Regions from separate parts of the Aquicoccus sp. SU-CL01552 genome, predicted to be linked through region 1. Evidence: riboswitches for the same ligand, from Rfam matches in the RefSeq annotation. Region 1 holds a riboswitch; each other region holds the start of a gene.
The links. Region 1 has a riboswitch for cobalamin ahead of ABWV23_RS21220 (DUF1636 family protein). Riboswitches for the same ligand answer to the same signal wherever they lie in the genome.
Positions count from the first base shown of each region.

Region 2: it holds a riboswitch for cobalamin, as region 1 does, so the genes downstream of both, ABWV23_RS04060 (TonB-dependent receptor plug domain-containing protein) here and ABWV23_RS21220 (DUF1636 family protein) in region 1, are expected to answer to the same signal.
Region 3: it holds a riboswitch for cobalamin, as region 1 does, so the genes downstream of both, ABWV23_RS03355 (hypothetical protein) here and ABWV23_RS21220 (DUF1636 family protein) in region 1, are expected to answer to the same signal.

Region 1 is NZ_BAABWV010000026.1:18,920-26,543, reverse strand. Features, by position in the region: gene cobN (cobaltochelatase subunit CobN) at 1-594, opposite strand, end outside; gene cobW (cobalamin biosynthesis protein CobW) at 603-1,661, opposite strand; gene ABWV23_RS21220 (DUF1636 family protein) at 1,665-2,072, opposite strand; cobalamin riboswitch at 2,163-2,387, opposite strand; gene ABWV23_RS21215 (Lrp/AsnC family transcriptional regulator) at 2,874-3,344, opposite strand; gene ABWV23_RS21210 (hypothetical protein) at 3,447-3,755, shown strand; gene ABWV23_RS21205 (3-methyl-2-oxobutanoate dehydrogenase (2-methylpropanoyl-transferring) subunit alpha) at 3,812-5,065, shown strand; gene ABWV23_RS21200 (alpha-ketoacid dehydrogenase subunit beta) at 5,067-6,083, shown strand; gene ABWV23_RS21195 (dihydrolipoamide acetyltransferase family protein) at 6,085-7,344, shown strand; gene lpdA (dihydrolipoyl dehydrogenase) at 7,346-7,624, shown strand, end outside.
Region 2 is NZ_BAABWV010000002.1:268,369-275,992, reverse strand. Features, by position in the region: gene ABWV23_RS04075 (ABC transporter permease) at 1-690, shown strand, start outside; gene ABWV23_RS04070 (ABC transporter permease) at 704-1,555, shown strand; gene ABWV23_RS04065 (DUF2312 domain-containing protein) at 1,733-2,002, opposite strand; cobalamin riboswitch at 2,131-2,340, shown strand; gene ABWV23_RS04060 (TonB-dependent receptor plug domain-containing protein) at 2,474-4,321, shown strand; gene ABWV23_RS04055 (ABC transporter substrate-binding protein) at 4,308-5,147, shown strand; gene ABWV23_RS04050 (FecCD family ABC transporter permease) at 5,144-6,124, shown strand; gene ABWV23_RS04045 (ABC transporter ATP-binding protein) at 6,121-6,879, shown strand; gene ABWV23_RS04040 (adenosylcobinamide amidohydrolase) at 6,876-7,529, shown strand.
Region 3 is NZ_BAABWV010000002.1:128,338-135,961, reverse strand. Features, by position in the region: gene rsmH (16S rRNA (cytosine(1402)-N(4))-methyltransferase RsmH) at 1-204, opposite strand, end outside; gene mraZ (division/cell wall cluster transcriptional repressor MraZ) at 208-774, opposite strand; gene ABWV23_RS03365 (DUF1127 domain-containing protein) at 2,017-2,232, shown strand; gene ABWV23_RS03360 (hypothetical protein) at 2,246-2,482, opposite strand; gene ABWV23_RS03355 (hypothetical protein) at 2,661-2,957, opposite strand; cobalamin riboswitch at 3,110-3,305, opposite strand; gene ABWV23_RS03350 (ATP-dependent helicase) at 3,378-5,747, opposite strand; gene ABWV23_RS03345 (peptidoglycan-binding domain-containing protein) at 5,932-7,209, opposite strand; gene ABWV23_RS03340 (diguanylate cyclase domain-containing protein) at 7,375-7,624, opposite strand, start outside.

The DNA of each region.
Region 1 (7,624 bases):
GGAGGGAAGCTCCTCCGCAGAGCTGATCACACCGTCCTCCGGCGTCCAGAACCCCATCGGCGGCAGCGCCTTCGACCCTGGCACCGGCGCAGCGTAAAGCCCCGAGGCCAGCGCCATCTGTGCCAGTGCCGCCTGTGCCGCGACCACCCCGCCCGTATCGCACAGCTGCGACAGGCGCCGCAGGGTCGAGACCGGCAGGGTCGAGACCGCGTCCAGCCGTGTGTCTTCGCGCCCGTCCGCAGGCAGCACCGCCAGCGCGATGCCCTTTGCCTCGGCCAGCGACCGAACCTGGGCCAGCCCGTAGTCCCAGTAGGGCATGCCGCCGATCAGCCGCACGAGGATGCCCCGCGCGCCCGCAAGCGTTTGTTCGACGTAGGTATCGACCGACAATGGATGCTGGAGCGCGGTGAGGTTCGCCAGCCGCAGCGTCGGCAGCGCGCCGTCGGGCCCGCCCCCTCTGTGCCAGGCTTCCGCGAAGGCGCCGAGGTCGCTGTCCGAGAAGGACAGCACCACCAGATCGGCGGGATCCTGACCCAGGTCCACCGGCGTGGCGGTCTCCTCCAACCCGTGGCTTTCGCGAAAGACGACGTGCATCGTTCCGGTTACTCCGCAGCGGCCGGCGTCACGGCGTTCAGCGCCGCGCGGATTTCGTCCGGGCGGATGTCGTCATGCTCGGCGATGACGACGAGCCGCCCCTGCCGCGCCTCGCCCGGTGCCCACATGCGGTCGAACTGGTGGCGCACCCGCGCGCCGACCGCCTGCACCAACAGCCGCATCGGCTTGCCCGTGACCGAGGCATAGCCCTTGACCCGCAGGATGTTGTGGCTGGTCGCCAATCCCTCGATGGCGGCGACGAGATCCGAAGCGGCGGCCAGCTCGGGGATATCCACCACGATGCTCTCGAAATCCTCGTGATCGTGGTCATGCGCCTCGTCGTGATGGCTGGGCCGGGCATCCAGATCGTCTTCGGCCGCCGCGCCTAGCCCGAGGATGATGCGCGGGTCCACCGCGCCCTCGGCGACCTCGACCACCGGAAGGGGGCGGGGCGCCTCCGCGGCGATGATCTCTTTCGCCTTGGCAACACCCTCGGGGCCTACGAGGTCCGGCTTGGTTAGCAGCACGATGTCGGCGCAGGAGATTTGGTCCTCGAACACCTCCGAAAGCGGCGTCTCGTGATCAAGGCTGTCATCGGCGAGCCGTTGCGCATCCACTGCCACCACGTCGGGCGCAAAGCGACCTGCGGCCACGGCTTCGGCATCGGCCAGCGCGATCACCCCGTCCACGGTGATGCGGGCCCTGATCTCCGGCCAGTCAAAGGCCTTGAGCAGCGGCTTGGGCAGCGCCAGTCCCGAGGTCTCGATCAGGATGTGATCGGGGCGCGGCTCAAGCGCCATCAGCGCCTCGATGGTGGGGATGAAGTCATCGGCCACGGTGCAACAGATGCAGCCGTTGGCCAGTTCCACGATATTCTCGGCGGGGCAGTCGGGGATCGCGCAGCCTTTCAGGACCTCTCCGTCAACACCGACATCGCCGAACTCGTTGACCAGCACCGCGAGGCGTCGTCCGCCGGGATTGCGCATCAGGTGCGCGATAAGCGTGGTCTTGCCGGACCCAAGAAAGCCGGTCACCACGGTCACGGGAAGCTTGGAAAGATCGGTCATGACTCAGGCGTCCTTTGAGGTCGGTTTGATCGGGGGAATGCGGACAAGGCAATTGCGCTTGAAATGCTCGGGCCGCTCGCGCCAGGGGATCACGCCGTCTTGCGCGGCGTGGTATTGCGCGGCCCCGGCCAGCAGCATCGGGGCATGGGCCGTTTCGTCCACGTCGGAGAAAACATAGGTCCACTTCGCATCGCCGCCGCGCAGGGCGACGGTGCAGGCGTTCGAGCAGTTCTGAAGGCATTCCACGGGGGTGACGCTCAGCCCCTCTGGCGGCTCTCCCGCGAGAATACGCTCATAAAGGATCCGGCCGGGACGGCGCTCGTCCTCGGGCGCAGCACCTTTGCGGCGGCAGGTCACGCAGACCAGCAACTCGGTGGTGATGTGCTCCTGCGCGTGTGCAGCGTCTTTCATTCTCTCGTGCCCCATCGGTTTGGCGAACAGGGGCAACGGCGGAATGGCGACCAGCATCGGACGCACTCCGACACCGGCACACCCCGTCCGGTCGAAACAGTCGGGCTGGCAGGTCTCCCGGCTCACGAAATTCAGGGCATCGGGCCCAGCGAGCGCTCTGCCTTCCCAGCCTTTGCGGCCAGTGGCATCGAGCGCCCTTTTCCGTTCACGGTCGCGGGGGCGGCTGAGGTTGACCACGACACCCCGTCCGGAGCGCCCTGGTTCCACATTCCCTTTTCACCTGCTTGCACAGGCACCAGCGTTTCGCCAGATGGGGCGAATTCCATTTGCTAGTCAAGGGAGAAGATGACGTTGATGCCCAGGGCATTGCCATTTGTGGGCAGCCGCTGTCTGCGCAAGCAGTCCCTCGGGATCATCCAGTCGCAGCCGGAATGCTGCGTGAATCGCCCCGCAACACCTGCGGGGGATCAAGAGCTATCGGGATGTAATGCTGCAGCGCAAAAAATTTTCGTCAGCCTATTGTGCAAGTGCAGCATTTACCCTATCTTCATTCATGTGATCGGTTCTCTCCTCCTCCCTGAACTGATCCATTGTTATCGGCGGCATCCACCTCCTCCCGGATGCCGCCGTTTTCTTTTCCCGTGACCGTGAATCATGTTGGCGGCGTCCGCCTGTGGTCAGCGTTTATTGCTCCTCGATACTTCCTCAAAGCCGAAGCGCCTCTGTTATGCGCAACGGGGAACTTGCGGTGATGGGTCTGGTGTTTGGGCCGCTTGGTATTCCGACAGGAAAGAGCCCTTGTCAGGTCGGCACCGAGATGCCGCCCTGTTTCAGGCAGCGAAGGGTAAAGATCGACCTTGAGTGCTGGATGCCAGGCACGCGGTAGAGCTTGCTGCGGAGGAACTCCTCATAGCCCTTGGTGCCGTCGACGGCGACCTTGATGTAATAGTCGTATTCGCCCGTGGTCAGATACACCTCCAGCACTTCGGGCAAATCGGCCATGGCCCGGCCGAAGGTTTCCAGAACGCTATCGTCATGGCGGTTCAGGGTGACCTCGATGATGACCGTTTCGGGCGCGCCCAGCATCTCCTGGTCCAGCACCGCAGTGTAGCCCTTGATATATCCATCGGCCTCCAACCGACGGGTCCGTTGCCAGCAGGGGCTGGGGGACAGGCCGATTTCCTCGGCGAGCTGGTTGTTGCTAAGGCGCCCGTCACGGCGCAGGGCGCGCAGGATGCGGCGGTCAATATTGTCGAGAGGGCGAGGTTCCATGGATGGAAATTCTTTCGATATCGGCTGTACGCAAAAATATCTTTCGAAAGATAGTTGAGCGAGAAAAATTACGAAAGCAAATTTCGCGCTATACTCGGCAGAATGGTCTTCATCTGCACGCAGGGGGGACAGGCTGTGCATTACGCGCATTTCACATCGGCGGTTCCGTTGGACCATCTCGGCAGGGCGCTGGACGAGTTGCGGCGCCGGGGATTTCAGCTCTGCGGCGTGGCGGTCTCGGTCGAAGCTGACGGGCAGTCGATCGTGACCGCGGGCGACGGGGCCCCGGCCGACATCCGGATCGATTTCGACGCCCGGAACAGTTTCGCCGTCGATAACTACCTGGCGCGCATCGCCCGGATACCCGGCGTGCAGGATTTGCGGGGCGGCCCGCACCCGGACCCGAGCTGATCCGCGCCCGCCCCTGCGCGGGATCGCGTGGGCAGATCCGAAAGAGAGGACGTTCAATGGACCAAGACAGCGACCAGACCTTGCCGCCGCTCCGGTTGAGAGTGCCGGAGCCCGAGGTACGTCCGGGCGGCCAGCCCGATTTCTCGCATGTGGAAATTCCGCGCGCGGGATCGGTCCGGCGTCCGCCGGTGGATGTTCACCCAGAAGAGATCCGGGATCTCGCCTTTACCATCATCCGCGTGTTGAATCGCGACGGCGCGGCGGTCGGCCCCTGGGCCGAGGCGCTTGATCTCGATGCTGCGGCGCTGAAGGACGGGCTGCGCCACATGTTGACCCTGCGCGCCTATGATGCCCGAATGCTGACGGCGCAGCGGCAGCAGAAAACCTCGTTCTACATGCAGCACCTGGGCGAGGAGGCGATTTCCTGCGCGTTCCAGCGCGCGCTTGCCCCCGGCGACATGAACTTCCCCACCTATCGCCAGGCGGGGCTGTTGGTCGCCTCGGGCTATCCGCTGAAAACCATGATGTGCCAGGTTTATTCCAACGATGGCGACCCGGTTCGCGGGCGGCAGTTGCCGGTGTTCTATTCGTCAAAGGAACACGGGTTCTTCTCGATCTCGGGCAACCTGGCGACCCAGTATATCCAGGCGGTCGGCTGGGCGATGGCCTCGGCGATTTCCGGCGACCGCAAGATCGCGGCGGCTTGGATCGGCGACGGGTCGACAGCAGAGAGCGATTTTCACGCGGGCCTCGTCTTTGCCTCGACCTACAAGGCGCCGGTGGTGCTCAATATCGTCAACAATCAGTGGGCGATCTCGACATTCCAGGGCATCGCGCGGGGCGGGTCGGGCACCTTTGCGGCGCGCGGGCACGGGTTCGGCATCCCCTCGCTGCGGGTCGATGGAAACGATTACCTGGCCGTCTGTGCCGTGGCGCAATGGGCCGCCGAGCGGGCGCGCCGCAATCTCGGCCCGACGATCGTGGAATATGTCACCTACCGCGCCGGCGGGCATTCGACCTCGGACGATCCGTCGGCCTATCGCCCGGCAGAGGAAAGCAACGCCTGGCCGTTGGGCGATCCGATCCTGCGGCTGAAAAACCATCTGATCGCGTTGGGAGAATGGAGCGAAGAGCGCCATGCCCAGGCCGAGGCCGAGGTCATGGCCGAGGTGACCTCCGCGCAGAAGGAAGCCGAGGAGATCGGCACCTTGCACCAGGGGCTGCACCCCAGCCCGCGCGACATGTTCGAAGATGTCTATGCCGAGATGCCGTTGCATCTGCAGCGGCAACGCCAGGAAGCGGGGTTCTGATATGGCACGCATGACGATGATCGAGGCGATCCGCGATGCCTTGGATGTGGCCATGGGCGCGGACGAGCGTGTCGTCGTGTTCGGCGAGGACGTGGGCTATTTCGGTGGGGTGTTCCGCTGTACCGCCGAATTGCAAAAGACCTATGGGCCGACCCGCTGTTTCGACACGCCGATTTCCGAGCTGGGCATTGTCGGGGCCGGCGTCGGCATGGCGGCCTACGGGTTGCGCCCGGTGGTCGAGATCCAGTTCGCCGATTACATGTATCCGGGCTATGACCAGATCGTGTCCGAGGCGGCCCGGCTACGGTATCGGTCGGCGGGCGAGTTCACCTGCCCGATGGTGGTGCGGATGCCCACCGGCGGCGGGATATTCGGGGCCCAGACCCACAGCCAGAGTCCGGAGGCGCTGTTCACCCATGTCACCGGGCTGAAGACGGTGGTGCCGTCGAATCCGCAGGATGCCAAGGGTCTGCTGATGGCCGCGATCGAGGATCCCGATCCGGTGATCTTCCTGGAGCCCAAGCGTCTCTACAACGGTCCGTTCGATGGTCATCACGACCGTCCGGTCACGGCGTGGAAATCACATGACCTGGGCGAGGTTCCCGAAGGCCGGCACGTGGTTCCGCTCGGGAAAGCGGTGACGCGGCGGGCGGGTCAAACGGCGACGATCCTGACCTATGGCACCATGGTGCATGTGGCGTTGGCCGCCGTCGAAGAGGTCGGCATCGACGCCGAGGTGATCGACCTGCGCACGCTGTTGCCGCTGGACTTCGAGGCGATCACCGCCTCGGTGAAAAAGACCGGGCGCTGCCTGGTGCTGCACGAGGCGACACTGACCTCGGGGTTCGGGGCGGAACTGGCGGCGCTGGTCCAGGCGGAGTGTTTTTACCATCTCGAGGCGCCGGTGGTGCGGGTCGCGGGCTGGGATACACCCTATCCGCATGTTCACGAATGGCGCTATTTTCCCGGCCCGCAGAGGGTCGGCGAGGCCCTGCGCAAGCTGGTTGAGGAGGACTGACATGGGTATTCACTCGATCCGCGTTCCCGATATCGGAGAAGGCATCGCCGAAACGGAGGTCGCTGAATGGCTGGTCTCCATCGGCCAGCAGGTGCGCGAAGATGATCCGCTGGCGGCGTTGATGACCGACAAGGCCACGGTCGAGGTGCCGTCGCCGGTCTCCGGCAAGGTGATCTGGCTTGCCGCGGCAGAGGGCGACACCCTTGCCGTCGGTGCCGAGCTGATCCGGCTCGAGGTCGATGGCGCAGGCAATGTGACCGAAGAAGACTTGGCCGACGATGCGCCAGCCCCAGCCGAGGACGCGGCGCAAGCGGAAACGCCCCCCGAGGTTGTTGAGGTTCCGGCGCGTGCCGAAGCCCCGACCGAACCGCCGGTCGTGCCTGCCGCCCCGCTGCGCCCCGAGGGCGAACGCCCGCTGGCGCCGCCCTCTGTCCGTGCCCGCGCGCGGGAGGCCGGGGTGGACCTGCGGCAGGTGCGCGGCAGCGGGCCCGCCGGGCGGATCACCCAGGATGATCTTTCCGCCTATATCGCCTCTGGCGGGGTGCCGGTGCCTTCGGGGGCGAGGCCCGACGAGAGCGTTGAGGAAATCAAGGTGATCGGCCTGCGCCGCCGGATTTCCGAGAGGATGGAAACCGCCAACAGGATTCCGCATATCACCATCGTCGAGGAGGTGGATACGACGGCGCTTGAAGATCTGCGCGGCAGGATGAACGCCGAGGGCGGATCGAAACTGACCGTCCTGCCCTTTCTTGTCCGTGCCATGGTGCGGGCGCTGCGCGATCAGCCGATGCTCAACGCGCACTACGACACCGCCGCCGGGGTCGTCCGGCGGTTCGGCGGGGTGCATGTGGGTATCGCCGCACAGACCGATGGCGGCCTGATGGTGCCGGTGTTGCGCCATGCGGAGGCCCTGACCCTGCGCGAGGCGGGGGCAGAGATCGCCCGATTGGCCGATGCCGTACGCGACGGCTCGGCCCGGCGCGAGGAGCTGACCGGATCGACCATCACCATCACCTCGCTTGGAAAACTGGGGGCGCTGGCCACCACGCCGATCCTGAACGCACCGGAAGTCGCAATCGTGGGCGTCAACCGGATGGAGGTGCGCCCCTTCTGGAATGGCAGCGCTTTCGAGCCGCGCAAGATGATGAACATTTCCTGCAGTTTCGATCACCGGGTGATTGACGGCTGGGATGCCGCAGTCTTCGTGCAACGGCTGAAGACGTTGCTTGAAACCCCCGCCCTGATCTTCGTGGAGAGCTGACATGCGCGAGTTGAATTGCAAGCTTCTGATCCTCGGGGCCGGTCCCGGTGGCTATGTTTGCGCGATCCGGGCCGGACAGCTCGGGATCGACACCGTGGTGGTGGACCGTGCCCCGCCGGGCGGCACATGCCTGAACGTCGGCTGTATCCCGTCAAAGGCGCTGATCCATGCGGCAGAGGAGTTTCACCGCATTACCGCGCTATCGGAACAGCCCGAGATGGGAATCTCGGCGGGTGGGGCGAGGCTTGATTTGGCGCAGACCCGGCGCTGGAGTGAAGGG
Region 2 (7,624 bases), on a different contig from region 1:
AGCGAACCGCTCTACCTGAGGACCTTCCTGCGCACCGCAGTGATGTCGATCATGGCCACCGCGATTACCCTGCTGATCGCCTTCCCGGTGTCTTACTACATCGCCAAGATGGCGCGCGGGCGAGTGCGCTCGGCGCTGTTCCTGCTCTGCCTTGTGCCGTTCTGGGTGTCGGAACTGGTGCGCACCTTCGGCTGGATGATCCTGCTGCGCGAAACCGGCGTCATCTCGAACCTGCTGCAGTTCCTCAATCTCACCGAAGGCCCGGTCGAACTGCTCTACAACGACGCCGCGATCATGGTCGGGCTGGTCTATACCTCGATGCTGTTCATGGTGGTGCCGCTGGTCACGACGCTGGAAAGCCTGCCGGACGAGGTGATCGAGGCCGGCTATGACCTGGGCGGCAACGGCTTTTCCGTGCTGCGCGAGATCGTGATCCCACACGCCATGCCGGGCATCGTCTCGGGCTGCATCGTGGTGTTCATGCTGAGCCTTGGCAATTACCTGACGCCGACCATGCTGGGCGGCAAGGACAGCCTGTGGTTCACCGAGCTGATCTACTCCCAGTTCATCGTCCGCTTCAACTGGGAGCTGGGCGCGGCCTTCGGCTTCATGCTGCTGATCCTGTCCTCGACCATCGTCTGGGGCATGCTCAAGCTGACCGGCCAGTCGCTGGAAAAGACAATGGGCTGAGGACACCGTACAAATGATCCCCTCGATTCCCCAATCCCGCTTTCTCACCGTCAGCTACACGGCCTATATTGCGCTGTTCTTCATCTTCCTCGCGTTGCCACTTGTGGTGGTCGCGGTGTTCGCCTTCAACGACAGCCAGTTCCCCTCTCTGCCGTGGGAGGGGTTCACCTGGAACTGGTTCTTCGGCACGGAACGCCCGATGATCGGTGTCTTTCACGAACGCCCGATCCTGCGGGCGATCGGCACCTCGGCCATTGTCGCGATCTTCGTGTCGATCCTGTCGGTCGGCGTCGGTCTGTCCAACGCCTTCCTGTTCAACCGCTACCGGTTCCGGGGCCAAGGCATTCTCTATGTCTTCATGCTGCTGCCGCTGGTGATCCCGGGGATCGTGCTGGGCATCTCGATCCTGGTGTTTTCCAGCCGCGCGGCCGAAGGGTTGTGGGACCTGGCACAATGGGATGTCACGGCGCTGCGGCCCGGGCTGACGCTGGTGATCCTCGGACAGTTCTCGTTCATCGCCACCATCGCCACCCTGGTGATCGCGGCGCGATTGCAGAAATTCGACAAGACGCTGGAAGAGGCGGCGCTGAACCTGGGCGCCAGCCGGTTGACGGCGGTGCGCACCGTCACCCTGCCCTACCTGGCACCGGCGATGATCGGCGCCTTTGTGGTGGCCTTCCTGATGAGTTTCGAGAACTTCAACACCACGCTGATGCTGGTGGGCTCGGACGCACCGCTGACCATCGCCATGTTCGACCGGCTGAAAGAGGGGTCCACCCCCCTGCTCAACGCGGTCTCTCTACTGCTGATGCTGGTCTCCAGTGGGCTGGCACTGATCATGATCTTCGCGCAAAAGCGCGGCTGACGTCGCGCCGGGACACCCCCGCGTCATTCCGCCCGGGGCGGCGATGGCGTGCGGGTCCCGGGCGATGGTCGGCGCGGGCATCGCCACGCCGTTGCTGCGCGAAACGCCTCGGCCCGCGCATCACACCGGTGAACCGCGGGCCGAGAGATCATCCGTTTTTTGCAGATCGGGCGGCGCTTACGCCATCCCCAGCGCTTCCTTGTACATTTCCAGCACCGCCTCTTCCTCGGCGATGTCGTCCTTGTCGCGCTTGCGCAGGGCAATCACCTTGCGCATCACCTTGGTGTCGTAGCCGCGTGCCTTGGCCTCGGACATCACCTCTTTCTGCTGGTCGGCGATGTCCTTCTTCTCGGCTTCCAGCCGCTCGAACCGCTCGATGAACTGGCGCAATTCGCCCGCGGTCACGCGGTAGTTGGCCTCGGCCGTGTTGTCGTCCACTGGGTCCATGATCCTGCTCCGCTCGATGGTCGGGATGTGAAAGTACCCGCCGGGATACCCCCCCCGCCCGGCTGCCGCAAGACGGGAATGACGCGCATCCTGCCGCAATCGTTCTTGCGTTGCGTGGCCGCAGCCCCTATCCACGGGGCTGCTTTGGTTCGGCGGCTTCGGCCGTCGTGAAAAGGGAACGCGGTTCGGTCCGGAAACGGGCCAAATCCGCGACTGCCCCCGCAACTGTAGGCGGAGAGCGGGGCCGGCAGATACCACTGAACCCGATCGGGGTTCGGGAAGGTCCGGCCCAGCGTTGACCCGCAAGTCAGGAGACCTGCCAGGGCGATCACCTTCATTTGGCGCGGGGTGCGTCAGATGGGCGGCGTTCGAACCGTAGGGGTGATGACCAACTCACCGTTTGCGGAAGAGCGCGGCCCGCCCGTGCCTTTCCAGACATTGCCGATACCTGTCCCGGAAAGGACAACGACGATGAAAAAACTGCTTCTGACGGCCTCCACGCTGTCGCTCTGCGCCGCCGGCGCCGCCCGCGCGCAAGAGGTCTTCGACCTGGACGAGATCACCGTCTCCTCGACCAAGGCGGGCACGCAAACCCCGCTCGACCGCACCGGGGCGACGGTGCAGGTGATCACGCAGGACGAGCTGGAACAGGCCGACGAAACCACGCTGGCCGAGTTTCTCGCCCGCCAGCCCGGCATCTCGGTCAGTGCCAATGGCGGCGTCGGCGCCAGCACCAACCTGCGCATCCGCGGGCTGGGCGGCGCATATATCAAGGTCTTGGTCAACGGCATCGACGTGACCGACCCCAGTTCGCCCCAGACGCAATTCGACTGGGGCGGAATGACCACCGCCAACCTCGGGCGGGTGGAGATCCTCAAGGGGTCCAGCTCGTCTCTCTACGGCTCGCGCGCGGTGGGCGGCGTGGTCAACATCTCGACCATCCAGCGCCCGGAGGAACCCGGCAGTGAAACCACCTTCGCGCTGGAGGGCGGCAGTTACGAGACCTACCGCGCGGCGGCGAGCTACGCCTACAGCGGTGAGCGCGGCGGCATGACCTTCGGCATCGACCGGATCACCACCAACGGATTCTCGGCCAAGAGCGGCGCCGGAAACACCGAGGCGGACGGCTACCAGGCCACCCAGATCACCCTGTCCGCCGATGTGATGGCGACCGATACCCTCAAACTGGGGCTGTCGGTCTATGCGCTCGATTCCGAGGGGGATTACGACGAGTTCGCCGGCGACGGCGCCGCCCCCTATGACGAGCGCAACACCACCGAGTCGCGCGGGGTCCGCGCCTATGCCGAGTTGATGACCGGCGCGGTGGATCACACCCTGTCGTTCACCTATTTCACCACCGACCGGCTGAGCAGTTCCAACGGCTTTGACACCACGTTTGACGGCGACCGCAAGCGGATCGACTATACCGGCAAATACACGGTCTCGGATGTGCTGACCTTCACCTTCGGCGCCGATTGGGAGGAAGAGAGTTTCAACACCGGCACCGATACCGGCAGCGTCGAGACCACCGGCATTTTCGGCGAGATCCTCTATGCCCCCACCGCCGATCTGGACCTCTCGGCCTCGGTCCGGCTGGACGATCATTCCACCTTCGGCGATTACGTGACCGGGCGGTTGGCCGCCGCTTACCGCGTGAGCGATGCCACTACCCTGCGCGCGGTCGCCGCAACCGGGTTCCGCGCGCCGTCACTTTATGAGCTGAACAGCACTTTCTACGGCAACGCCGCCCTGAACCCCGAGGAGAGCACCAGCTTCGAACTGGGCGTGGAGCATGAGTTCGGCGCGGGCCGCAGCGTCAAGGCCACCGCCTTTCATACCCGGATCGACAACCTGATCCAGTTCGTCTCGCTCTATGATGCGGCAGGCACATGGATCGGCGGCCAGTACCAGCAGGTCGCGGGCGAATCCACGTCGCAGGGCGTGGAGCTTTCGGGTGAATGGGCGGTGAACGACTGGCTCGGCCTCTATGGCAACTATACCTATACCGATGCCGAGGATGCCGCCGGCGCGCGGTTGCTGCGGGTGCCGACCCATGACGTGACCATCGGGTTGGGGGCGGATTTCGCCGCTGGCTGGAGCGGCGACCTGAGCCTGCGTCACGTGGCCGACCGCCCGGCGGAATACGGTGTCGTGATGGATGATTACACCGTGGTCAACGCCGGTGTAACCTATGCCTTTACCGACAACGCGGAGGGATACCTGCGCATCGAGAACCTGTTGGATGAAACCTATGAGACGGCAGCCAGCTACCAGGCGTCGGGGCGCGCGCTCTATGTGGGGCTGCGTGCGTCCTTCTAGGATCATAACCCTGCTCGCCGCGCTGGTGCTGACCGGCGCGGCGGCCGTGGCCGAAGCCGCCCCGAAACGGGTGGTTTCGGTCAATCTTTGTACGGATCAACTCGCCTTGATGCTGGCGGCGCCGGGACAGATCGTATCGCTGTCGCGCCTGTCCCACGATCCCGACAGCTCCTCGATGGCTAAGGCCGCGCGCGCCTTTCCCACCAACGGGTCGGGTGCCGAGGAGGTCTATCTGCTCAAACCCGACCTGGTTCTGGCGGGCACTTTCACCGCGGCGACGACGGTGCAGATGCTGCGCGACCTTGGCATCAGGGTCGAGCTGTTCGCCCCGGCGCGATCGTTGGAGGACGTGCCCGCGCGCCTTGCGCAGATGGGGGCGGCGCTGGGACGCGAGGCGGAGGCAGAGGCGATGATCGCAACTTTCCGCGCCGATCTCGCCCGGCTCACCACCCCGCCGGGCCGGCGTCCGCGCGCGGCGCTTTACTATGTCAACAGCTATACCGTGGGCGACCGTACGCTGGCCGGTGACATTCTGCGCGTGGCCGGGTTCGACAATATCGCCGCCGAGGCGGGGCTGGAGCGCGGCGGCACGCTGGCGCTGGAGCAATTGGTGATGCTGGCGCCCGAGGTGATCGTCAGCGGCCGCGACTATCCCGGACAGGCCCGCGCCGAAGAGGTGCTGAGCCACCCCGCCCTGCGCGCCCTGCCCGGCACCCGTGTCGCCGGCACGCTGACCGACCGCGACTGGATCTGCGGCACGCCGCTGGTGCTCACGGCGGTGGAAAAGATGCGCGATCTGCGCCTGTCGCTGGAGGCCGGGGAATGAGGTTGGCGTTGGGCCTGGTCCTGCTGGTGGCCGTGCTTTTCGTGCTGTCGCTGCTCAGCGGCCAGGCGCCGGTGGGCGCGGGCGACAGTCTGAAGGCGCTGATCGCCGGCGATGGCACGCCGCTGTCGGTGGTGATGCGCGAGATCCGGCTGCCGCGCGCGCTGCTGGCGGCGATGATCGGCGCGGTACTGGGCCAGTCCGGCGCGGCGATGCAGGGCTATCTGCGCAACCCGCTGGCCGAGCCGGGGCTGATCGGTATCTCCGGCGCCTCGGCCCTGGGCGCGGTGCTGGCCATCCAGACCGGGCTGAGCCTGATGTTCCCGCTGGCGCTGCCGCTGGCGGCACTCGGGATGGCGGTGCTGGCGGTACTGCTGATCCTGGCGCTGGCCGGGCCGCGCGGGGCCTCGATCACGCTGATCCTTGCGGGCATCGCGATCTCGGCATTGGCCGGCGCGCTGACCTCGCTGGCGCTGAACCTGTCACCCAACCCGTTTGCCGCCGCCGATATCGTATTCTGGATGATGGGCTCGCTCGCCGACCGCAGCTTTACCCATGTCTGGCTCGCGGCCCCCTTCATGGCGGTGGGCGCGCTTTTGCTGGCCAGCCTCGGGCGGGGGCTGGATGCGCTGACCCTGGGCGAGGATGCGGCCGAGGCGCTGGGGATCGGCCTCTCCGGGTTGCGGCTGCGGCTGATCCTGGGCACGGCGGCCTGTGTTGGCGCGGCGACGGCGGTGGCCGGCGCGATCGGCTTCGTCGGGCTGGTGGTGCCGCACTTATTACGCCCGGCGGTGGGGGCGCGACCCTCGGCCCTGCTCTGGGCCTCGGCACTGGGGGGCGCGGCGATGGTGCTGGCCGCCGATATCGCCGTGCGCGAGCTGTTGCCCGCCCGCGATCTCAAGCTGGGCGTGCTGATGGCGCTGGTCGGCGCGCCGCTGTTCCTGCACCTGATCTACAAGACGCGGAAGGAGATGGCATGAGCCTGATGACCTTGCGCGACCTGACCGTGCGGCGCGGCGAATGCCCGGTGGTCGATCACGTGTCCCTGAGCGTGTCAGAGGGCGAATGCATCGGGCTGATCGGCCCCAACGGCGCCGGCAAGACCACGCTGATGCGCGCTGCGCTGGGCCTGTTGCCCGCCAGCGGAGAGAGCACGCTGGCCGCCCTGCCCGCGCCGGAGCGCGCCCGCACCGCCGCATGGATGCCGCAGGCGCGCGAGATCGCCTGGCCGGTGACGGTGGAGCGGCTGATCGCGCTGGGGCGCATCCCGCACCTGCCACGCGGCGCCCGGCTGCGGTCGCAGGACCGCGCGGCGGTCGAGGCCGCCATCGCCCGCATGGGGTTGGACAGCTACCGCGCGCGCACCGCGACGCAGCTTTCGGGCGGCGAACAGGCGCGGGTGCTGATCGCCCGCGCGTTGGCGCAGGAGACGCCGCTGTTGCTGGCGGACGAGCCGATCGCCGGTCTCGACCCGGCGCATCAGATCGCCACGATGGAGGTCTTCGCGGATCTCGCGCGCGAGGGGCGCTCGGTCATCGTGTCACTGCACGACCTCGGCGCGGCGGCCCGACATTGTACCCGACTGCTGATGATGGAGCGCGGGCGGCTGGTGGCCGATGGTCCGCCCGGTGCGGTGCTGACGCCCGGGAACGTCGACCGGGTGTTCGGCGTCTCGGCATATTACGAGGACACCGCGCAGGGCCCGGTGTTCCAGCCATTGCAGGTCACGCGATGAGGGTGACGCTCGAATCCCCGTGGCTGGAACTGGACCTGGGCGCCGAGGCCCGCGTGCTGAGCTGGTCGCTGACCCGGCCCGGTTTCGTCACGGCCCGGCAGATCCTCTGGCGCGAGGTACGCAATGCCGACCTGCCCGAGGATCTCGACGTGCTGGCCTGGTTTCGCGCCGAACTGGCGGCGCGCGAGGCGGGCGACGCGGTGGCGATGCTGACCTCGCGCCACCTGGAGGCCTTCGAGACGGCGCAGGCGACGGTCGAGGGCGTGACCGGGTTTTGCCTGGCCACCGTCGGGCTGAGCAACGCCGAACGCATCGGCACCCGGCTGGATCGGACCGGCAAGGATTGGGGCACGATCAACGTCGCGCTGCATCTCGACCTGCCGCTGAGCGAGGCGGCGCTGCTGGAACTGATGTCGATCGCGACCCAGGCCCGGACGGCGGCGGTGATGGAGGCCGGGCTCGACCTGCCCACCGGGCGCGCGACCGGGACCGGGACCGACTGCATCGCCGTGGCCGCCCCCGCCGGCGATACCCCCTTTGCCGGGCTGCACACCCCGCAGGGCGAAGCGGCCGGCCGCGCGGTGCACGAGGCGGTGCAGCGCGGCGCGCAGGTCTGGATGGAAACTGTGCGCCGCCCGGACGACCCCTAGGGGCGGGAGGCTCCACTACCTGAACTGGCACAGCCGCCCGTCATCCACAGGTGCCATCGCCGCCCCCCTTTCAATCCCGCATCCGCTGTCCTCCC
Region 3 (7,624 bases), on a different contig from region 1:
CATGTCGAAGGCCAGCGGATCGCGATCCACCGCGATCACCCGGGCCGCCCCCGCCTCGAGCAATCCACGGGTATAGCCGCCGGCACCAAAGGTGCCGTCCAGCCATGTGCCGGTGACCGGTGCCACCGCCTTAAGCAGCGCGCGCAACAGAACCGGGATATGGGGTTTGTCCGAGGGCGGGACCGGCGGGACGGCTGCGGCCATGGCTCAGCCCCCCTCGCCGTCTTGGGCCTGACGGGCCAAGGCCATGTCCAGCGCGTCGAGCGGGTTGGTTCCCTCGGGGATATCGAAGCCCAGATCCTCTTCCTCCTCCTCGGCCAGGAGGGCATCGTAGGTTTCGGGGTTCCAGATCTGGAAGGTGCCGGAGGTGCCGACGAAGAAAGCCTCTTTCTCCAGCCCGATCTTGTCGCGGTGGCGCAGCGGCAATACCAGCCGCCCATCGGGATCAACCTCGGTATGGTGCGATCGCGAGGTGATGTCGCGGACCAGCTTGCGCTTGAGCGGAGAATTGGGAAGCCGATCAATCTTGGCCTCGAGCTTTTCGATCTCGTTGATCGTGTAGGCCTCGAGATAGGGCTGGTCGGGCGGGCCGTAGACGATGACGAGTTGCGGACGCAGCCCCTCGGTATAATCGGGATCGCCGGATTCGAGCACACGGCGAAACAGGGCCGGGATCGACACCCTGCCCTTTGCATCCACCTTGAAGGTGTATTCGCCTCTGAACCGTCGGCTCACGCCCTGTCGTCCCTCTGCCTGCGCCCCCGCGAAAGTCATGCCCCCGGATGGAAAAACGGCGGGCTGATCTGCTGCCACTGATCAACCCGCCGCCCTTGTCCCGCTGTGCGGGGTGTCCGACTGCGCGCGCCACCTGGGGGGATGTCTGCTCGCTCGCGCGCCGGATCTCTTGGTAGATGAAAGCGAAGTGCCTGTATGAAACCTGCTCTTTTGTTTTGGTTCGGGGTCTTCCGCCCCTGTGTCCTCGTTCTCATCCGATGAACAATGAATGCCACGGGAATTCATGGAAATCAACTGCAATTTGCGGGATCAACCAAGGAAACATGGCCTTTTGCACCCCGGACCCCTCAGAAATCAAGGGGAAACAAGCTGAAGATCCCCTCACCTAGCTGAGGTCCACAACACGCCCACTACATGTGGTATGGAGAAACACGACGCAAATTTTCCCAGAAAATCCCGTAAAAATTCATATTCTGAGCAAACCCCCGCAAATGTTTCTCTTATGTTCTTATTTTAGGAACAGGAAACCTCGGATGGTTTACCGCTCAACCCCGTTTTGAACACCATTCCCCCTCCAGTCCCGCAATTTCCCGTAACGCCGACATCACCTCGGCGCCAGGAGCGGCCGGCATCGTTGCCGGGATCCGGACCCAAATCGTTGTGCCGGAGATTGACTACTATAAGTGGGCCCTGCAGGACGTCGCCGCACACCGGGCCAGCAGCCTCCTCTATAAGGAGTCACCCCACCTGCAACCGGGCAGGCACGACACGCCGATTCCGACCGAATTGACGAAAGATGCCCCGACCGGGGCGCACGCCCCCATTGAAAAGGCCCGAGTCGCCGGCCGCACGGCGGCGAGTCGGCACGCGATCAGCGAAAGAGAACACATCGACACCCACCCTGGGTGCACAACAAGGATCGGGGTCAGCGCCACACGAAACCGTGATCATCCGACCTGGGCAGGACGGCGCCCCGATTCCCTCGGGGTCGCAACCCCCGCCCTGCGTCAAGCGCATGACACGAAGCGCGAAACGCATGGCAGATGGCCATTATTATACCGCCGCCGCTCAATATCCACGCGCCGCGCCCAAAGCCTCGGCAATTTGTTGAAATGACCTTACGTCAGCAATACTGCCAGATTTTTTCACAATCAATCTATGCACTTGCTGCATAGCGGCATTGATTTCGAAAACTATTGTGCATCTGCAGCATTTGATTAATTTCAGTCTCAAGCAACGCCACGACGACGACGGCGACACGATGATCGAAGGTAACGAGCAATGACTGCACTGACCCATACCCACGCAAACGGCGCCTCTCTCATGAGCCGCGTGCACGGTGCCACAGAGGCCCTCAAGGGCCGCTTTGCCAAGTACCGCGTGTACCGTCGTACCTACGCCGAGCTGAGCGCTCTGACCAACCGTGAGCTGGCCGACCTTGGCCTGCACCGGTCCGAAGTGCGCCGCGTGGCACTCGAAGCAGCTGGAGAACTCTGAGCCCAGCACCAGTTTACCAGTTCAGGTTCCTTCTCCTCCTCCCTAGGAACCTGTTCTCCGCGGCGGCATCGTCCTCCTCCCTGATGCCGCCGCACCTTATACCGGCCCCAATCATGCCGGACCTCATACACCGGGCGCTCTCCTCCTCCCTGCGCTTGGTGTTGTGACACACCGGGCGCTCTCCTCCTCCCTGCGCTTGGTGTTCAATGAGCCGGCGGCACCTCTCCTCCTCCCTGGTGCCGCCGGTCATTTCCCGCCCCGGCGGGAAGACGATGAAATTCGGGATACATCCCGGCGCTCTCCTCCTCCCTGCGCCGTGATGTTGCACCAAGGCGCTCTCCTCCTCCCTGCGCCGCGGTGTTGAAAGAGAACGGCGGCACCTCTCCTCCTCCCTGGTGTCGCCGTTTTCACGTTTTCGGGGGGGTCCCTCAGGCCTGTCTTTCACGTTCCGCCCGGCGCGCCCGCGAGCCGCCCCGGCGCAGGGGCCTTGTCGCGTCGCGGTCGGCGCGCCGCGCCGCACGCAAGTAATCGCAGAACCGCGCCACCGCCGGGTAACTGCGCGACATCGGTGCCGCGCGCCGTTCCGCCGCCCGGGCCGCCGCGCCCGCACCGCAGTCCGCTGGCAAACTCATCAACCACTCCAGGAATCCGATCCGCGCCGCCGCCTCGGCACAGCGCCCCTCGGGCAAATCGCGCAAATTCCGCAGTATTCCGGCCAGAATCATGACCGGTCCGCCTGTATTGAATTGAAGTTCATCCGCATCCTTTCCTGCCACGCCCCGTGGCGATCATCCTGTTCATGCGGACAGGGACAGGAAACGGGGGGCAAAATGACCGGTCGCGGCCCAGCCCCCACGCCCCGACCGCCGCCCGCGATCCGACTCGTTGCTGCAAGGCTGGTTTCCGGGCTTGGACAGTGGGGGGATCTCTCCCTGATCCGGCCCTTCCCGAGGCCTGCGCCTCAGTGGTTTTGCCGGACTTACCCAATCCTTACCGTTGCGGGGGCAGCGCCGGCCTCTCACCGGCTTCCCAATTCTCCCCCTCGCGGGGGCACCCTACGCGGTCAGATTACAGGATTCGCATGGCGCTGCATCGGGAATCCGCCCCGTCGCGAAAAAAATCCACCCGCCCGCCGGCAGATGGCATCAGAACGGGATGTCGTCGCTGGCCGTGACGTAATGGGCCACCACCTTTTTCGGCCCGGCCTTCTCGAAATCGACCTCGAGCTTGTCGCCCTCGATGCCGATGATGGCGCCATAGCCGAATTTCTGGTGGAACACCCGCTCGCCCATGGTGAAGCTGGACACCGCATCGAGGTCGATCACGGTGTTGCGGCTCTCTTTCGGCTGGGTGGTGCCACGCTGACCGGCGCGCGCCTGCATCCGTTTCCAGCCCGGCGAGTTGTAGACATTCGCATCGGCCACCCGCGATTCGATATTGCTGCGCACCGCGCCGCCCTGTGTTGCCGCCGCGCCATAGCCGCCCCCGTAGAGCCCCGGCGGCGTCAGCACCTCCACATGCTCCTCGGGCAGTTCATCGACGAAGCGCGACGGCAATGCCGATTGCCATTGCCCGAACACCCGGCGGTTGCCGGCAAAGGAAATCGTGCACAACTCCTCGGCGCGGGTGATGCCCACATAGGCCAGCCGCCGCTCTTCCTCGAGGCCCTTGAGGCCGCTCTCGTCCATGCTGCGTTGCGACGGGAACAACCCGTCCTCCCAGCCCGGGAGGAACACGGCGGGAAACTCCAGCCCCTTGGCCGCGTGCAGGGTCATGATGCTGACCTTCTGCTCGGCGTCCTGCTTGTCGTTGTCCATCACCAGGCTGACGTGTTCCAGGAACCCTTGCAGGTTCTCGAAGTTTTCCAGCGCCTTGACCAGTTCCTTGAGGTTTTCCAGCCGCCCCGGCGCCTCGGGAGTCTTGTCGTTCTGCCAATGGCCGGTATAGCCGCTTTCATCCAGCACGATCTCGGCCAGTTCCATGTGGGTCATGTCCGCGTCACCGGTCATCCGGCCCCAACGGCGCAGATCCTCGACCAGGGAACGCAGCGCGGCGCCGCCCTTGCCCTTGATCAGCCCGTCCTCGACCGCGATCCGCGCGCCCTCCAGCAGGCTCACGCCATTGGCGCGCGCTGCGGTCTGGATGGTCTGCTGTGCCTTGTCGCCAAGGCCACGCTTGGGCGTGTTGACGATGCGCTCAAAGGCCAGGTCGTCATCCGGGCTGACCACCAGCCGGAAATAGGCCATGGCATCGCGAATCTCCATCCGCTCATAGAACCGTGGCCCGCCGATCACCCGGTAGGGCAGCCCGATGGTCAGGAACCGGTCCTCGAAAGCGCGCATCTGGTGGCTGGCGCGCACCAGGATCGCCACCTCGTTCAAGCCAAAGGCGCGCATCCCCCGCGTGCCGCGCTGCATCGCCTCGATCTCTTCGCCGATCCAGCGTGCCTCTTCCTCGCCGTCCCAATGGCCGATCAGGCGGACCTTCTCGCCCTCTTCCGCCTCGGTCCAGAGTTCCTTGCCCAGCCGCCCGGCGTTGCCCCGGATCACGTTCGAGGCAGCCGCCAGGATATGCGGGGTCGAGCGATAGTTCTGCTCCAGCCGCACCACATGGGCGCCCTCAAAATCCTTTTCGAACCGCAGGATGTTACCCACCTCGGCGCCGCGCCAGCCATAGATCGACTGGTCGTCATCACCGACGCAGCAGATGTTGCGATGCCCTCCCGCCAAGAGCCGCAGCCAGAGGTACTGCGCCACGTTGGTATCCTGGTATTCGTCCACCAGGATATAGCGGAACCAGCGTTGATACTGCTCCAGCACGTCAGGGTGTTTCTGAAAGATCATCACCACGTGCAGCAGCAGGTCGCCGAAATCGACCGCGTTCAGCTCGCGCAGGCGGGTCTGGTATTGCGCGTAAAGCGCGACGCCGCGCCGGTTGTAGGCGCCGGCATCGGCGCTCGGTACCTTGTCCGGGGTCAGCGCCCGGTTCTTCCAGCTGTCGATCACCCCGGCCAGTTGCCGCGCCGGCCAACGCTTGTCGTCGATGCCGGCAGCCTGCACCAGCTGTTTCAGCAGCCGCAGCTGGTCGTCGGTGTCGAGAATGGTGAAGTTGGATTTCAGCCCGACCAGTTCCGCGTGCCGCCGCAACAGCTTGACGCAGATCGAGTGGAAGGTGCCCAGCCAGGGCATGCCCTCGATGCTCGCCCCCAGCAGGCGGCCGACCCGCTCTTTCATCTCGCGCGCGGCCTTGTTGGTAAAGGTCACCGCGAGGATCTCGTTCGGTCGGGCGCGGCCGGTGTTCAACAGGTGCACGATTCGCGCCGTCAGCGCCTTGGTTTTGCCCGTGCCTGCCCCGGCCAGCATCAGGACCGGCCCGTCCAGCCGCTCCACCGCCTCGCGCTGTGCCGGGTTCAGGTCGTCCAGATAGGGTGCCCCCATGGCCTGACCACGGGCTGCCACCGCGCGCGCCGACAGCGCCGCGCCCTCGAATGCGTCGATTTCGTCGAAACTGCTCATGGCGGGATGTTAACCCGGATCGCATCGCAGTTAAAGGTTCGTTCGCATTCTGTTCTTCACGTTTGAAAGGGCGAACCACGGGGACATCCCCTGCGGCACCGAGGCACAAAACGACCGGGACATCAGACAGAAAAGGGCCCGCCTCCTTCCCGGGGCGGGCCCTCTTGTCAGACAGTCACGTCCGTCACTCGCTGGCGGCACCGAAGACCGGAATCGCACCGCCCGAGGCAGCCTTCAGCACGGCGGCGCGACCCTGGCCCTGGCCAAGAACCGGCAGGCCGTTGGCCACAGCGGTCATTGCCACCTGCATCCAGGAGGCCGCCTGTTGCGGTGCAGCCTGCAGCGTGCCGAACCCCTCGCGCAGATGATGGCTGACCAGTTCGCCATAACCACCCTGCCCCGCCGAGGTCAGCAGCACCGCGCTGGCCAGTGCGACGCGCGCATTGTCGGCGCGGTAACCGGCGCCGAGGCAGACCTTGCCGCCGGAAACCAGTTGCGCCATCGGTTGCCCCGAGCTTTCGAGGAAGGCCTTGGTCTTGGCCATGATCTGGCCCGACTGCAGGCTCTCGATGCCCTGAAGCTGCGGCTCGATGGCCTGGGCCAGGCCGTCACACTGCGCCTCGACCTGTTCGCGCGTCATGTTGGGGATCGAGGCCTCGATCCGGGCGCTGTCCGACATTGCCTGAGTCCGGGCGAGGCAGAATTGCTCGCTCAGTGCGAAACCTGCATCGGTGATGGTGGCCGCGGTGCGCAGCCCACCGTTGGCCGCCGTGCGCACGTTGATCTGGTCGCAGTGGTCGCGGATCGAGCGTGCCTCGGGGGTGAAATTGAACTGCGGCATGTTACCGCCGCTGGTGTCGGCGCGCGCGGTGACCGGTTCCGGCTGGGTCGGCACCGGCGCCGGAGCGGGAACCGGCATCGGCGTCGGCGCAGCGGCCATCTGGGTCTGCGGCTGCATCTGGGTGCCCGGCGTGGCAATGCCCAACTGTTCGTTGCGATAGGTGCGCAGCAACCCGGCCTGACCCGAGGTCGCGACGATCTGGGCATAGGGCGGCACATGCGCGCTGGCCAGTGCCCGCTGATGGCTGCCCAGCAGGAAACTGGTTTCATGCGGGTCGAGATAGCCGTCGACGGTATAACCCATGTCGGCCTGGTAACGACGGATGCCGCTGCGGCTGTTGCGGCCCAGAACGCCATCGGCATAGCCGACGTTGTAACCGAAGTAGTTCAGCGCCACCTGCACCTGGCGGTTCTGTTCGCGCTGCGACGAGGAAACGCCGCTGCGCCGCACGGTGGTGGTGGTGGTGCGACGCGCCTTGTTCTTGTTCACTTCGTTGACGATGATCCCGCCCAGCAGGGCACCGCCCAGAAACGAGGCGGCATCATCCGCCTTGGCGCGCTCGACACCCACGAAGACCATGCTGGCCGCCGCCAGCGATGCGCAGAGATTCCGTTTCCACATTTCCAGTATCCTCACCTTGATGGCGGGCCGTGCGGTTGCGGAGAACCCGCAGCGGCGGCACGGCACGCCGGAATATGATAAACCTATTTGAACACCAGACCAAGCTCGACCCCGGCTGTCAAGTTTCGCACCTCCAAACCACCCCGGGCGGCACGGTCCTGCCGCTCACCCCGGGGGGCATCCCCCCTGTGTTTCATCGACCTCTGCCCCGGGTGGGCAGGCGGTTCGCGTTCCGCTCCGGGGGGCGGCAAAACACAGGGTCGACCGCCCCGCGTGCTTGGCATCATAGAGCGCCAGGTCAGCCAGCCGCAGCAGCCCCGCCGGGGTCGACAGCGGCTGCTCGACCGAGGGGGCGATACCGATGCTGGCCGAGATCGCGCAGGGCCGCCCGCGGAACTGCATCGGTTGTTGCAGC